Teredinibacter turnerae T7901: one gene and its partner. The protein of the gene in region 2 binds, or shares a complex with, the protein of the main gene of each other region. Links are inferred from orthologs where the notes say so. Each region holds a gene or a part of one and is shown on either strand. Other genes may lie near its edges.

The links.
Region 1: the proteins of uvrA (region 2) and mfd are in contact, whole or in part, in a crystal structure (PDB 4DFC), measured with the Escherichia coli proteins. The link is inferred for Teredinibacter turnerae T7901 from one-to-one orthologs.

What each region holds. Positions count from the first base shown.
Region 1 is NC_012997.1:1,985,879-1,993,157, forward strand. Bases 570-4,640 are described here. They hold mfd (transcription-repair coupling factor), read right to left. Parts: upstream 4,244-4,640; coding sequence 770-4,243; downstream 570-769. Other genes in these bases: TERTU_RS08660 (CsiV family protein), read right to left, coding at 570-770. In the rest of the region: more of TERTU_RS08660, read right to left, coding at 1-569; TERTU_RS08670 (Na(+)-translocating NADH-quinone reductase subunit A), read left to right, coding at 4,754-6,091; TERTU_RS08675 (NADH:ubiquinone reductase (Na(+)-transporting) subunit B), read left to right, coding at 6,095-7,279. UniProt on the Escherichia coli protein: Couples transcription and DNA repair by recognizing RNA polymerase (RNAP) stalled at DNA lesions. Mediates ATP-dependent release of RNAP and its truncated transcript from the DNA, and recruitment of nucleotide excision repair machinery to the damaged site.
Region 2 is NC_012997.1:986,509-993,982, forward strand. Bases 1,795-5,180 are described here. They hold uvrA (excinuclease ABC subunit UvrA), read right to left. Parts: upstream 4,824-5,180; coding sequence 1,995-4,823; downstream 1,795-1,994. Other genes in these bases: TERTU_RS04125 (cytochrome b562), read left to right, coding at 1,795-1,979; TERTU_RS04135 (LuxR C-terminal-related transcriptional regulator), read right to left, coding at 4,997-5,180. In the rest of the region: TERTU_RS04120 (glycogen synthase), read left to right, coding at 22-1,578; more of TERTU_RS04125, read left to right, coding at 1,611-1,794; more of TERTU_RS04135, read right to left, coding at 5,181-5,659; TERTU_RS04140 (MFS transporter), read left to right, coding at 6,019-7,365; ssb (single-stranded DNA-binding protein), read left to right, coding at 7,456-7,474. UniProt on the Escherichia coli protein: The UvrABC repair system catalyzes the recognition and processing of DNA lesions. UvrA is an ATPase and a DNA-binding protein. A damage recognition complex composed of 2 UvrA and 2 UvrB subunits scans DNA for abnormalities.

The sequences.
Region 1 (7,279 bases), 1.0 Mb from region 2 along the record:
TGGAGGTTTATTCCATTGACGCTTCCAGAGCGATTTGTATTGAGATTGAAGCCTGTATCTAGCGGAAGGTTGCCCAAGCCGAGGTCACTCGTGCTTGTCAGCTCCAGGGTTTCTGGCTCTGGAGGAAGGGGAATCGTTGGCCAATGGTAGTCAGCCTGTCCGTAGTTGGTTTCGTATTCTGCAAGCCAAAGATCTGTATGTAAATGCAAATAACGGCTTACGCTCAGCGTAATTGTGCCCTCGAGTTCGTGATGATTCCCGTAACTTTCGCCACCTTGTATAACAATCGCTGGTGCATCTTTAAGTGCCTTCATAGGTTGCGCCCAGGTGGCATGGAACAGTGGCGAGAGTGATCGATCACGGTTGATGGCGTATTCTGCACCGCGAATGAACATCGCGTCTTTGGGTAAAAGTACGAAGGGTTCTTCTTGCTGTTCTGGATCTGGCTCCCGCTCTGTTAGTGCGGTGTCAGGCGTATTGACAGGCTCTGATGAAGTACTCTGGTCAGAGCTAAATTCGCTATCTGTAACCTCTGGTGGTTGTGCTGCGTCACTATTGGGGTCGCGTAAATATTGGACATTGGGGGGGTAGGCGAGCGCGATATTCTTTGGCCATACCTCTTGCGTAGCGTTTGACTGGTTTCGCTTGAAAACCAGTATCTCCACTTGATACCAACTTTCCTGTTGGTCTTCGGTTTGGGCGTACAGGGGGAGAGGCAAACACATCAATGCCGAAAGCACGGCATTTTGCAAAGACAAAGAAAATCGCATTAACTGGCCTGTTGTAGTTGAGTAAGTACATGGGTTACCTGGTGCAATCGCTCCTCAGGGGTTTCCATGTCAAAGCTGAATTTTAAATGGTTTGCGCCGTCGAGTCGGAAATGTTGTGGCATTTTTTGAACCAGCTTAACAATTGTAAGCGGATCGACCTGAGTCTGGCTGGCAAACTCAAGGCGGCCGCCCTGCCTGCTGGCTTCGACCTTGGTGATACCCATTTGTTCTGCCTGGAAGCGTATCTGTGTTTGACGGAACAAGTTTTTCAAGGGCTCCGGAAGCAGCCCAAAACGATCTATCATCTCAACCTGGAGTTCATTGAGGTCGGCTTCATCTTTTACTGAGGCGATACGCTTGTATAGTATCAGGCGAGTGTGGACATCGGGTAGGTAGTCGTCTGGGATCAGTGCCGGGATGCGCAGATTAATTTCGACGCCTTGCTGTTCCGGTTGATCCAGGTCGATGGTTTTACCTTCTTGAATCGCTTTCACCGCCCGCTCGAGCATATCCATGTAAAGCGAAAAGCCGATGGCCTGCATCTGCCCGCTCTGCTCGTCGCCGAGCAACTCGCCTGCACCGCGAATTTCCAGGTCGTGGGAGGCGAGAGTAAACCCCGCGCCCAGGTCTTGCGCTTCTGCGATGGCTTCCAGGCGCTTGAGGGCGTCATTGGTCATGGCTTTTTTGTTGGGGGTCATCAAATAAGCGTAAGCCTGGTGGTGGGAGCGCCCAACACGTCCCCGCAATTGGTGGAGTTGGGCCAGACCGAACTTGTCAGCCCGCTCAATGACGATGGTGTTCGCTGTAGGGACATCAATCCCAGTCTCGATAATCGTAGTGCTGACCAAAATATTAAAGCGCTTGTGATAGAAGTCTGACATCACACTTTCCAGCTCTCGCTCGCGCATTTGACCATGGCCGATACCGATACGTGCTTCGGGCACCAGCGCCTGTATCTCCTGTGCACGCCGGTCGATGCTTTTTACCTCGTTGTGCAGAAAGTAAACCTGGCCACCGCGTAAAATTTCTCGCAGTATCGCTTCTTTTATAAGGTTGTCGTCGCTCTCTCGCACGAAGGTTTTTACCGATAGCCGTTTGGCGGGCGGTGTGGCGATTATCGAAAGGTCACGAATGCCATTCATCGACATGTTAAGTGTGCGTGGAATTGGTGTTGCTGTTAGGGTGAGAATATCGACCTCTGTCCGCAACGCCTTCAGTGCTTCCTTCTGTCGCACGCCAAAGCGATGCTCCTCATCGATAATTACCAGTCCCAGATTGGGGTACTTGAAGTCCCCTAGTATCAATTTGTGCGTGCCAATGAGAATGTCCACGCTGCCTTGTTCGAGTCTCTGCTGTACGTTGGTGAGCTCCTTTTGACTGCGAAAGCGGGAGACGACTTCGATATTTACCGGCCAGTCTGCGAATCTGTCCTTAAAGTTGTCGAAATGTTGTTGTGCCAGCAGTGTTGTAGGTACCAGAACCGCAACCTGTTTGCTGTTTTGTACAGCGATAAAGGCAGCGCGCATCGCAACTTCCGTTTTTCCGAAACCGACGTCGCCACAGACCAGGCGATCCATGGGTTGCGCTGAGAGCATGTCGTCGCGGACTGCACGAATAGCTGATTGCTGGTCTGGCGTTTCTTCAAACGGGAACCCTGCGGCGAACTGATCGTAGGCCTCCTTGGGATTGTCGTAACTGAACCCTTGCCGGGCCTTCCGCTTTGCATAAATCTCGAGCAATTCTGCTGCGACGTCGCGTATTTGTTCTGCGGCTTTTCGCTTCGCTTTTTGCCAGGTTTCGCTGCCAAGCCGGTGAAGTGGTGCCAGCGCCGGGTCGGCGCCGCTGTAACGACTGATCATATGCAGGTTGGCAACCGGGACATAGAGCTTGGTGTCGTCTGCGTATGCCAAAACCAGGAACTCATCTGCCTGGCCATCGTGTTCTATCGTCTGTAGGCCTTTATAGCGGCCGACGCCGTGGTCCAGGTGCACTACGGGTGCATCGAGCTTAAGCTCAGTGAGATTCTTAATGATGTTGTCGGGGTCTTCCGCGTTCTTACTGCGCCGACGTCGTTGCTGTACGCGGTTGCCGAACAGCTGTTGTTCGGCAATCAGAATGAAACCGGGTTGCTGACAGTTAACGGTGTTGTCGAGTTGCGCTACGGTAATCGCGATTTTTTGCTGGCTTTCAAGGAAGCTGAAGACCGAAGTCGATTCTTCCGGACGTACACCAATTTTTTTTAGCTGTTCTTTTAGCGTTTCCTTTCGGCCGGAGCTCTCTGCGCAGAAAAGTACCCGCTTATCGGTCCGATTCAGGAAGGACTCAAGGAGGTGTAGCGGATTGTTCGCTTTACTGTCCACACTCAGCGCCGGGGACGTAGAAAGCATTAAGTTGTCGCTTCCTTTACCTTCTACTATCGATTGATTATATAAGGTGACTCTTGGATAGGGTTTCATCGCGCTGTATAGCGCGTTGACTGGATGAAATGCCCGGTGAGTAGGGAGAATAGGTCTTTCGCGGTCACCATTGCGGCTTAAGTAGCGGCTTTCTATATCTTTCCAATGATTTTCGATGGCTTGCGGAACCTTCTCATGCACAAAGAGCAAGGTTTTTTCCGGGGCGTCCGCTAGGTAGTCGAATAACGTCGCCGTTTCATCAAAAAACAATGGTAAGTAATACTCGACCCCGGCGGGGGATAATCCTGAGCTGATGTCCTGAAACACAGGGCACGCGCTGTGGTCTACGTCGAAGGTTTCATACCAACGGCTTTTGAAAGCGTTGATTCCGGCCTTGTCGAAGGGAAATTCCTTTCCGGGCAACAGCTCGATGCTTTCAACTTGGGTGATTGTCCGTTGGGTCTCCGGATCGAACTCCCGCAGGGAGTCTACGCTGTCATCAAAAAGTTCGATGCGATAAGCTGCGCGGCTTCCCATAGGGTATACATCAATTAATGCACCGCGCACCGCAAATTCGCCGTGCTGGTATACGGTGTCTACGCTGGTGTATCCTGAATTGGTTAAATGATGGCGAAATTCTTCTCGGTCGAGCTGATCGTTAACTTTCAACACCAGGCTGTGGCTTAGAATATAGTCGGTCGGGGGTAAACGCTGCAAGAGTGTCGAAGATGCAACAATTATGATGCAATTGTCGCTCGCATGCAGGTGATACAGACACCGCATTCGCTCTGAAATGATGTCCTGATGAGGAGAAAAACTGTCGTAGGGGAGTGTTTCCCAATCGTTAAACAGGTAAACTTTGCGCCCGTTGTTGCGACCCTTTTGCAATACCTCGATGTCGCTTTTAAATATTTCCGCGGTAGCCATATCCGGCGCCACTACGACGCAGTTGCCTGAAAAGTTCTGTGCCGATTCCACAATTGAAAGTGCGGCTCCAGATGAGCCAATCAGTTGGCCCCAACTGCGTTTATCATTGGGTTTTGTGGGGATTTCTGGTAGAAATGTGGCGTCTTTCATTACATCAAGCTTTGGTTAAGGGGCGGCTATTCTATCCGCTTTAGGTAGTTTTGTGGGTGATCTAGCCAGAGCATAGAAGGTTGCTGCTTGCAAAGTGGTTAGCGCTATAACTTTTTGACCGATGTAGGTCTTCCTTTAAAAAGTGTTCGTAAAAACAACAGGTTAATGCTTTTTTTTGCGGATGTGACTGGCGTTGACTCCATCTGATCCTTATAATTGGCGCGATTTTTTCAGGGCGCCCTTATGCTGGATATCCATATCGCAGCTGACGCCCGCCACCGAGAGACCGTGTTTCTGCGAGAAATGAACTATTCTTTTGGTGGGCTTCTCGGGACGGTGGAAATCCACGCCGCAGATGTCGAATGTACAGATTTCACAAGGCTCGCGCGATGCGGGGGCTCACTGTTAGGTAGAACTGGACGTTAAGAATATTGACGCAACGGCGCAGATCGCCGGTGTGTTTCTTTTTTCAAAAACAACTCATCTCAATCTCTAAACTAGGCAAGACGTATGATCAAGATCCGTCGCGGATTGGATTTACCGATCACCGGGGAACCCCGGCAATCCATTGAAGATGGCCCTTCGATTCGCTCTGTCGCCGTTATAGGTTTCGATTACCACGGTATGAAACCAACAATGGCTGTTCAGGAAGGCGATAAAGTTAAGAAAGGGCAACTCCTGTTCACCGATAAAAAAACCGAAGGGGTGCGCTACACTGCACCAGCATCAGGGACTGTGTCTGCTGTTAATCGCGGTTACCAGCGCGTATTGCAGTCTGTAGTTATTGATGTTGAAGGTGGCGAAGCCGAAACTTTCGCGAAGTACAGTGAAAGTGATCTTGCAAATCTCGCACGTCAGCAGGTGGTAGACAACCTGAATGACGCGGGTTTGTGGGCGGCTATCCGTACACGTCCTTTCAGCAAGGCGCCTGCTCTGGATGCAGTGCCTGCCGCAATCTTTGTTAGCGCAATGGATACCAATCCTCTGGCTGCTGACCCAACGCTGATTATTAACGAACGCCCGCAGAGTTTTATCAACGGGCTGGTGGTGTTGAGCAAACTCACTGAGGGCAAACTGTTCGTTTGTCATGCAGAGGGTGCATCCGTACCGCAAAGCAGTGTTGCAACTTATGAAACCTTCGGTGGCGTTCACCCCGCAGGCAACGTGGGAACACACATGCATTTCCTGGCGCCGGTGAGTCTCGAACGTCAGTCATGGAGTGTTGGTTACCAGGACGTTATGGCGATAGGCGATCTGTTCACCTCGGGTGAATTGGCGTCAGAGCGCGTAGTTGCTCTCGGTGGCCCACAAATGGAGAACCCGCGGCTGGTTCGTACCCTCGTGGGCGCAAGCCTCGAAGAGCTGACCGCAGGGCAGCTTAAAGCTGGCGAAAACCGAATGATTTCAGGGTCGGTTTTTGGTGGTCGCAACGCATACGGCCCGACAGCATTCCTGGGGCGTTATCACAACCAGGTTTCGGTGCTTGCAGAAGGACGTGAACGTCCTTTTATGCATTTCGTCGTGCCAGGCTCGAAGCGCTTTTCAGCGCTGCCAATCTACATCTCTACCCTTATGAAGGGTAAAAAATACGACTTCACCACGTCCTGTAACGGCAGTGAACGGGCAATGGTGCCCACCGGCAGTTACGAGCAGGTTATGCCGCTCGATATTCTGGCGACTCAGCTGCTGCGTTCGTTGATTGTTGGTGATACCGAAATGGCTCAGAAACTGGGCTGCCTGGAACTGGATGAAGAGGACCTGGCATTGTGTAGTTTTGTTTGTTCCGGCAAATATGAGTACGGCCCCATTCTTCGCGATAACCTGACTCGTATCGAGAAGGAGGGTTAAACCATGAAAGCTTTACGTAACTTCTTCGACTCTATTGAGCCGCATTTCCACAAAGGCGGCAAATTGGAAAAATGGTATCCGCTGTTCGAAGCCGCAGACACCATTTTTTATCAGCCCAATGACGTGACAAAAACCACGGCTCACGTGCGCGACGGTATCGACCTCAAACGCGTCATGATTATGGTGTGGTTGTGTGTTTTCCCAGCAATGTTCTACGGCATGTATAACCTGGGTTGGCAAGCTAACACGGTTCTTGCCGATATGGGGGCCACAGGCATTGATGGCTGGCGCGGAGCGATTATCGCGGCACTTTCTGGCTTTAACCCCGATAGCGTGTGGGATAACTTCGTTTACGGTGCAACTTTCTTCCTTCCTATATACGCCACGGTATTTATTGTTGGTGGTTTTTGGGAAGTTCTGTTCGCCATGAAACGTGGTCACGAAGTCAATGAAGGCTTTTTCGTAACATCGATTCTGTTTGCACTAACCTGCCCACCGAGTATTCCATTGTGGCAGGCTGCACTGGGCATTAGCTTCGGTGTGGTACTGGGTAAAGAGGTTTTCGGTGGTACGGGTAAGAACTTCCTCAACCCTGCATTAACCGGCCGTGCGTTTCTTTTCTTTGCGTACCCTGCGTCCATGTCAGGTAACGCCGTTTGGGTTGCTGTAGATGGGTATTCTGGCGCGACTGCGCTGTCCGTCGCTGCACAGGACGGCATGACCGCTCTCTACTCGCAAATGAGTTGGCTGGATGCCTTTTTCGGCAAAATGGCAGGTTCTATTGGTGAAACATCCACACTTGCTCTGTTAATTGGTGGTGTTGTGTTGCTGGTCACGCGCATTGCGGCGTACCGCATCGTGTTTGGTGTAATTTTGGGCACGATTGCGACCACGCTTATCTACAACGCGACCGGTGATGCAGAGTCGAATCCTATGTTCGCGATGCCGTTCTGGTGGCATATGGTGCTGGGTGGCTATGCGTTTGGTCTGTTTTTCATGGCAACCGATCCGGTATCCGCGTCAATGACCAATGCTGGTAAGTGGTGGTTTGGTGCGTTGATTGGCTTCATGGTCGTCACTATACGGGTTGTGAACCCGGCGTTCCCTGAAGGCATGATGTTGGCGATTTTGTTCGGCAATTTGTTTGCGCCGTTAATCGACCACTTTGTTGTTCAATCCAATATCAAG
Region 2 (7,474 bases):
GCAATACGGCAAACGCAGTTAATGAATTACGACAAACGAGTTTTAATGATCGCAGCGGAGAATGACGCGTTGCGTGGGGCAAAAGTTGGTGGAGTAGCAGATGTACTGCGGGACATTCCCGCTGCCTTAGCGGGTATTGGTACCTCAGTTGACGTAATAATTCCCTCTTACGGTTTTTTAGCAAGACTTCCCAATATAGAAATTTGCACGGAGTTCAATGTATTTTTCGGCGGCGCAAACTCTCGAGTCCAGCTACTTAAAGTTCCGTCAGAAAACAGTGTCAGCAATTATGTTCTTCACCATCCCGCGTTCGCGCCGCAAGGAGAAGTGGTTTACTGCAACGACGAGCATCAACCTTTTGCCACGGATGCTACTAAATTCGCGTTTTTTTGTTTGGCTGTTGCAGAAGCGCTACGTTTAGGCGCAATCGCGCGACCCGATGTTATTCACTGCCACGATTGGCATTCGGCTTTCCTGCTGATCCTGCTTCGCTTTGCGCCTGAATATAAAAGCTTTAATGAGATCCGCACGGTATACACCATTCATAATCTTGCAATGCAAGGTGTAAGGCCGTTTAAAAACGATCCTTCGTCGTTGGAAGCATGGTACCCCCAGCTGTACTACGACGGGCTGCAAATTTGCGATACGCACAACCCTTTTTGTGTGAACCCGATGCGAGCGGCGATTCGTCTTGCAGACCGGGTGCACACCGTGTCTCCCACCTACGCAGAGGAGATTCTCCGTCCCAGCAATCATCCTTTGGGAATATACGGCGGCGAAGGTTTGGAGGGCGATCTGCAGCAGCGTAGCGACTCAGGGGAGCTAATCGGGATCATCAACGGCTGCGAGTATCCAAAAGGCGTTCGTTATGCGGCACCTGCAAAGAAAAAACTGGTTTCTGTTGCGCAAGAAAGTCTGGTTCAATGGGCTAGCCACTCAGCCGTGTTGGCGAGCGCTCACTTTGTGGCGAGTAAACGACTGCAGCAATGGGCTGCGAAAAAGACACGCGGGTTTAACGTTACCTTTGTTGGCCGATTGACAGAACAAAAAGCGGCTCTGCTGGTTACCCGCCTTCGCTCGGGCAAGCTGGCGTTAGAAGAAATGCTGGATGCGCTTTGCGATCGCGGCCAATTTGTTATGTTGGGCAGCGGCTCGAGCTATCTTGAAGAAGCAATGCTTAAACTTAGCGGAAGCCATGAAAATTTCATTTTTCTCAACGGTTTCTCTGCTGAGTTGTCATTGAACATCTATAGGTACGGCGACCTCTTTTTGATGCCCAGTTCATTCGAACCCTGCGGAATAAGTCAAATGCTGGCGATGCGTGCAGGCCAACCTTGTTTAGTTAATGGCGTGGGTGGATTGCGGGACACCGTCGATCATCAAAAGACGGGGTTTTGTTTTAACGGTGAAAACGCTCAATCTCAGGCGCAGGCGATGTTAACAGAGTTTCGTCGGATATTGTCTATGCATGAAGCTGATCCTAAATCGGTAAAAGATATAGGGGCGGCTGCCGCCGAGGTTCGCTTTGACTGGCAAGCAGTTGCTGAACGCTACGTTAACGAATTATATAGAATTTAATTAATTTTTTTAATCATTGGGGAGATACCACCATGCACAAGCGTACACTATTAGTCATTGCACTTGTTTTTACTGTGATAACGGGCTGTTCCCGTCATAGTGAACTGCATGAAGCGATGGAAACCATGGGCGATTCGTTTAAAGCTATGCGAAACGAAACTGATAAAGCCAAGCTACAAGAAGAGCTGGCTGCGTTCAAAGGGGCGCTGGATATTGCAATTCAGCAAAAAATTATGCCGGAAGACCAGTCGGTTTTTGACGAGGGCATGAAAAAAACGCAGGAGGCTTTGGCTCAACTTGAGGCCGCAGTTGCCAGCGGCAACGATGCTGCCATTGCCGAAGCCTTGAAAAAAGTTGGTGGATTTCGTAAAGAGTTCCACGAAAAACTGGGCGTTAAATAAACGCCCAATGCCAGCCTAGCTGTTATTCAGCATGGGTTTTAGAAATCGCCCGGTATGGGAGCCGCGTTTCTTGGCGACCTGTTCGGGCGTGCCTTCAGCGATTATCTGGCCACCACCGCTTCCTCCCTCTGGTCCCAAATCGACAATCCAGTCTGCAGTTTTAATTACGTCCAGGTTGTGTTCGATAACGACGATGGTATTGCCATGGTCACGGAGTTTATGAAGTACCGTAAGCAATTGCTGAATATCGTGAAAATGCAGGCCGGTAGTCGGCTCATCAAGAATGTATAGCGTTTTCCCTGTATCTCTTTTGGATAATTCTCGGCTCAGTTTAACTCGTTGTGCTTCGCCGCCAGACAGTGTAGTAGCTGCTTGGCCCAGACGAATATACGATAAACCTACGTCTATGAGTGTTTGCAATTTTTTTGAAATTGCCGGTATTGCATCGAAAAATTCGCGGGCGTCTTCGACTGTCATATCCAGACATTCGTGAATATTCTTTCCTTTGTAGCGAATTTCTAATGTTTCGCGATTGTAGCGTTTGCCTTTACATACATCGCACGGCACGTAAACGTCAGGAAGAAAATGCATTTCCACTTTCACCACGCCGTCGCCCTGGCAGGCTTCACAGCGACCACCCTTAACATTAAAACTAAATCGACCTGGTTTGTAGCCCCGGGAACGCGCCTCTTGTGTACCGGAGAACAGCTCGCGCATCGGAGTAAATATGCCGGTATAGGTCGCGGGGTTAGAGCGCGGAGTGCGTCCTATGGGGCTCTGATCGATATCGACACATTTGTCGAGCAGGTCCAAGCCCGCTATGCCGTCGTGGTCTGCTGGGGTCAGGGTGGTCGCACCGTTTAGCTCAGTTGCGGCCAAAGGGTACAGCGTGGCATTTATTAACGTCGATTTGCCAGAACCCGACACGCCGGTGATACAAGTCATAACACCAAGCGGAATTTTAAGGTCAACGTTCTGCAGATTGTTCCCACGAGCGCCGGTTAGTACGAGCTGCTTTTCCGGGTCACCTTTGTGTCGAACCTGTGGGATAGCAATTTGTTTGCGTCCAGAAAGATAATCGGCAGTCAGAGAATTCTTGTTTTTGAGTACTTGCTTAAAGGTGCCTTGGGCAATGATTTCTCCACCGTGCACGCCGGCGCCAGGGCCAATATCTACAACGTAATCGGCGGTGCGGATGGCATCTTCGTCATGCTCGACAACGATTACCGTGTTTCCCAGATCACGCAAGTGAGTGAGAGTTTGCAGCAGACGGTCGTTGTCGCGCTGGTGGAGTCCGATGGAAGGCTCATCGAGAATGTACATCACGCCAACCAGTCCGGCACCAATTTGACTGGCAAGTCGAATACGTTGCGCCTCTCCACCGGAAAGTGTGTCGGCGCTACGATTTAATGTTAAGTAATTTAAGCCAACGTCATTCAGGAATTTATAGCGATCGCGTATTTCCTTTAGAATTTTTTCTGCAATTTCCTGGCGGCTACCTGTAAATGCCAGGGTTGCGAAATAATCACAGGCCTCCGCCACGGGGAAGCTGGTGATGTCTGGGAGGTTGTGTTCATCGATAAACACATGACGGGCGTCTTTTTTTAATCGCGCGCCACCGCAACTCGGGCAATTCATGGTCGACAAAAATTTAGCCAGTTCCTCACGTACCGAATTAGAATCGGTGTCGCGGTAACGCCGCTCAAGATTCGGGATAACACCTTCAAATGCATGATTGCGATGGTAGACATCGCCACGATCGTTGGCATAACTAAAGTCGATTGTTTCTCCGTTTGATCCGTGAAGAATAACTTCGCGGTGTTTTTTTGCGAGCTTTTTCCAAGGTTTATCGACATCAAAACCGTAGTGATCAGCGAGTGAGGTGAGCATATGAAAATAATACAGGTTGCGTCTGTCCCATCCGCGAATCGCACCCTCAGCGAGTGAAGATTCTGGAAACTGAATGAGCTTGCCCTCAGAGAAGAACTGTTTAACGCCCAAGCCATCGCAGGTGCTGCAAGCGCCCGCTGGATTATTAAAAGAAAAAAGGCGCGGTTCCAGTTCCGCGAGGGAGTAATCGCATATTGGACACGAATGCTTCGCCGAAAAAATCTGGTCCGGGGCGGTGCCGTCCATATCTGCAATTATCGCGATTCCTTCAGCGAGGTTAAGCGCAGTTTCAAAGGATTCTGCGAGACGGATTTTAATATCCTCCCGTATTTTAAAACGGTCGACAACAACTTCGATGGTATGCTTTTTTCGCTTGTCCAGTTTGGGCGTATCATCCAGGTCGACGACCAAGCCGTTGATGCGCGCGCGGATAAAACCGTCTCTTCGTAAATTTTCGAATACGTGTAAATGCTCTCCCTTACGCTCGCGGATAATCGGTGCCAACAGCATCGTTTTACTGCCTTCGGGCATGGTCAGTACTTGGTCGACCATTTCAGAAACTGTCTGTGCTGCAAGAGGTTCACCATGCTCCGGACAGCGTGGTTCGCCAACGCGGGCAAACAACAAGCGCAGGTAGTCGTATATCTCTGTGATAGTGCCGACAGTGGACCGGGGGTTGTGGGAGGTGGATTTTTGTTCGATGGAAATTGCGGGGCTCAAGCCTTCGATATGATCGACATCGGGCTTGTCCATCATGGATAGGAATTGTCGAGCATATGTCGAAAGCGATTCGACATACCTTCGCTGACCTTCCGCGTAGAGTGTGTCGAACGCAAGTGATGACTTTCCTGATCCGGACAGACCGGTAATGACGATGAGTTTGTCCCGCGGAAGTTGCAGGTCGATATTTTTCAGGTTATGGGTGCGGGCCCCGCGTACTACTATGCTGTCCACTTAAAAATCCGTCGAATGTTGGCGTAAACGAGAATTATACGCTGTTGCGAGTGATGAAGTTTAATTACCCACCGCGGTCAGACATTACGGTGAGTTGAGAGCGTAAAAAACCCGGCATTGAGCCGGGTTTTTTCCACTAGGACAGGTGGGAGCGTGAGATGCCCTGGGTAGGGTCAGTCTTCGAGGTCATCCATGTCTCGCACCCAGTTACTGGCTTCGAGACGGTTGCGCACGCCAATTTTTTTGTACACGTTGTACAAATGGCTTTTAACTGTGTGCTCACTTACCGATAGCGCTTCTGATATGTCGGCGTTGGTCGCGCCATCTTTTATCAGCTTAAGTATCTGTTTTTCACGTTTAGTGAGTTTCACATTAGGGCGCTTGATGTTAGATGGCGCTTTCCTGTTTTTGTCCAGGAAGGTGTGGAGCAGGCGCCGGGGCACCCAGAAATCGCCATCGAGCAGGCACTTCAAGCCGCGGATCAGCTGCTCCTGCTCTGTATCAACATAAAACAGGCCCGAAACACACGGCCATTCCAGCAGGCTTTCCTGCTCGCTTTCGTATTCTGCGTTCAGTAACGCGGCGGTTACTGATTCGAAAGAATCCTGAATTTCGCGAACATACTTGCTGAGGTTTTCTAAATCCTGGCCATTACAATCTATAAGCAGTACGGATGTGTTACCTGGAACGCTTTTCAGCTCCCTGTGCACACTGCAATCCAGCTTCAGCTCGTCACCAATAAGCTTTGCCAGCAGGCCAGTTTGCAGGCTGCTGTTCGCTGAGAATAAAACGATCTGTTGACCTTGTCCTGTGGTGTCCGATTCTAGTAAAGACACGTGAATACCTGAGTAGCTTGGGGTACAACTGACTTCGCAGTCAGCGTCCGAATTGTTTATTGTTGTTATCTCTTCCACCTTTTAGGGACGGAATCACAAAGCATTGTAACCCATATTTGTTTCATGCAGTACCAAAAAGGATTATTAAAAACGTGCCAATTCCGCATTTATCTAATTCTTAAGTGTTGAAAAAAACGCGTTTTTCTCAGAGTCCTAATACCTCTGGTTTTGTGGTGGCGCGTATATAATTGTTCGCATATTTGGTGTCCAATTTCCCGCAGGGCAAAACAGTTCTGTGTTCCCCCGGGCACCAGGCTGCTAAAATCGCCGTCCTTTTCCATTTCACAGGAAGCCATATTTTGCACTCACAGGTCAAATCTGTTGCGTCACTTTCTCTGCTCTATGCATTCCGGATGCTAGGTCTGTTTATGGTCTTGCCGGTTATGATGCTGTACGGCGATGGGTACGCAGGAGCGACCCCATTTTTGCTCGGGGTCGCTCTCGGCGCGTACGGGCTTACCCAGGCTATTTTTCAAATTCCACTTGGTTTACTGTCGGACTTGTTTGGCCGCAAGCCGGTGATATTGATAGGGTTACTTATATTCGCCGTCGGCAGTCTTGTGGCGGGCTCAGCGACTTCGATTGAAGGCTTGATTATTGGGCGGGCCCTCCAAGGGGCGGGAGCGATCGCTAGCGCGATCATGGCAATGGTGGCGGACCTTACGACAGAGGACAACCGCACCAAAGCGATGGCGGCTATCGGGGCTTCTATCGGATTGTCTTTTTCAATTGCGATGGTGCTTGGCCCGGTATTGGCGTCCGTCGCAGGTCTGTCAGGGGTGTTTTTTGCCACTTGTGGGTTGGCGTTGCTGGGGGTTCTGGTGCTCTTGTTCGTGGTGCCCAAGCCGGCACAGCCCACGGGTAAGAGTCATAGGGATTCTGGAGCGATTCCAGCCTTGATGGGTAAAACAGCACAGAACCCCCAGTTGTTGCGGCTTAATCTGGGAATCTTCAGTCTCCATTTTGTTCTTATGTCGGCATTCGTGGTAGTGCCGCGCATTCTGGAAAGTGGCTTGGGCATCGCGAGAGAAAATCACTGGCACATTTATCTCGGTCTGCTGTTGGGCGCTCTAATTATCATGATGCCGTTTATGATGCTCGCCGAGCGCAAGCGCATGGTCAAACAGGTTTTCCTTCTCGCTATATTCCTACTTGGGGCCGCGCTAGTGGCTTTGGCTTTGTGGCACACTACGGCGATGGTGGTGATTACTTTGCTGCTGCTGTTTTTTGTCGCATTTAACTTGCTGGAAGCCACTCTGCCGTCGCTTGTTTCGAAGGTCGCGCCTGCGGGAGCTAAGGGCACAGCAATGGGCCTGTACTCAACCAGTCAGTTTCTCGGCGCATTTGCTGGCGGCACATTGGGCGGTTGGTTGCTCGAGCAGAATTCGGCTACGGCCGTTTTGTATGTCGCTGCTACTGTCACCGCGTTGTGGTTGCTAGTCGCAATTTTTATGCAAGCACCGCGGTACTTAACCAGTATCTGCATTAATGTGGGGGGCGACTTCGCCCGTACGCCTGCGGTACTTTCGGTAACCGGGGTTGCGGAAGCGCTCATGGTGCCTGAGGAAGGTTTGCTATACCTGAAGGTAGATCGCCAAGCGCTGGACCAACAACAACTTGCGCACGTAGTGGGTACAGAAGTTTAGGCATATAAAAGCAAGCTTTGACGGTAAAAAGCCGTTAAAATTGATCGCTTGCACATGAGAATTTAGTCATTGAAACAGTAGGAGGGCAATGTGGCTACGAGAGGTGTTA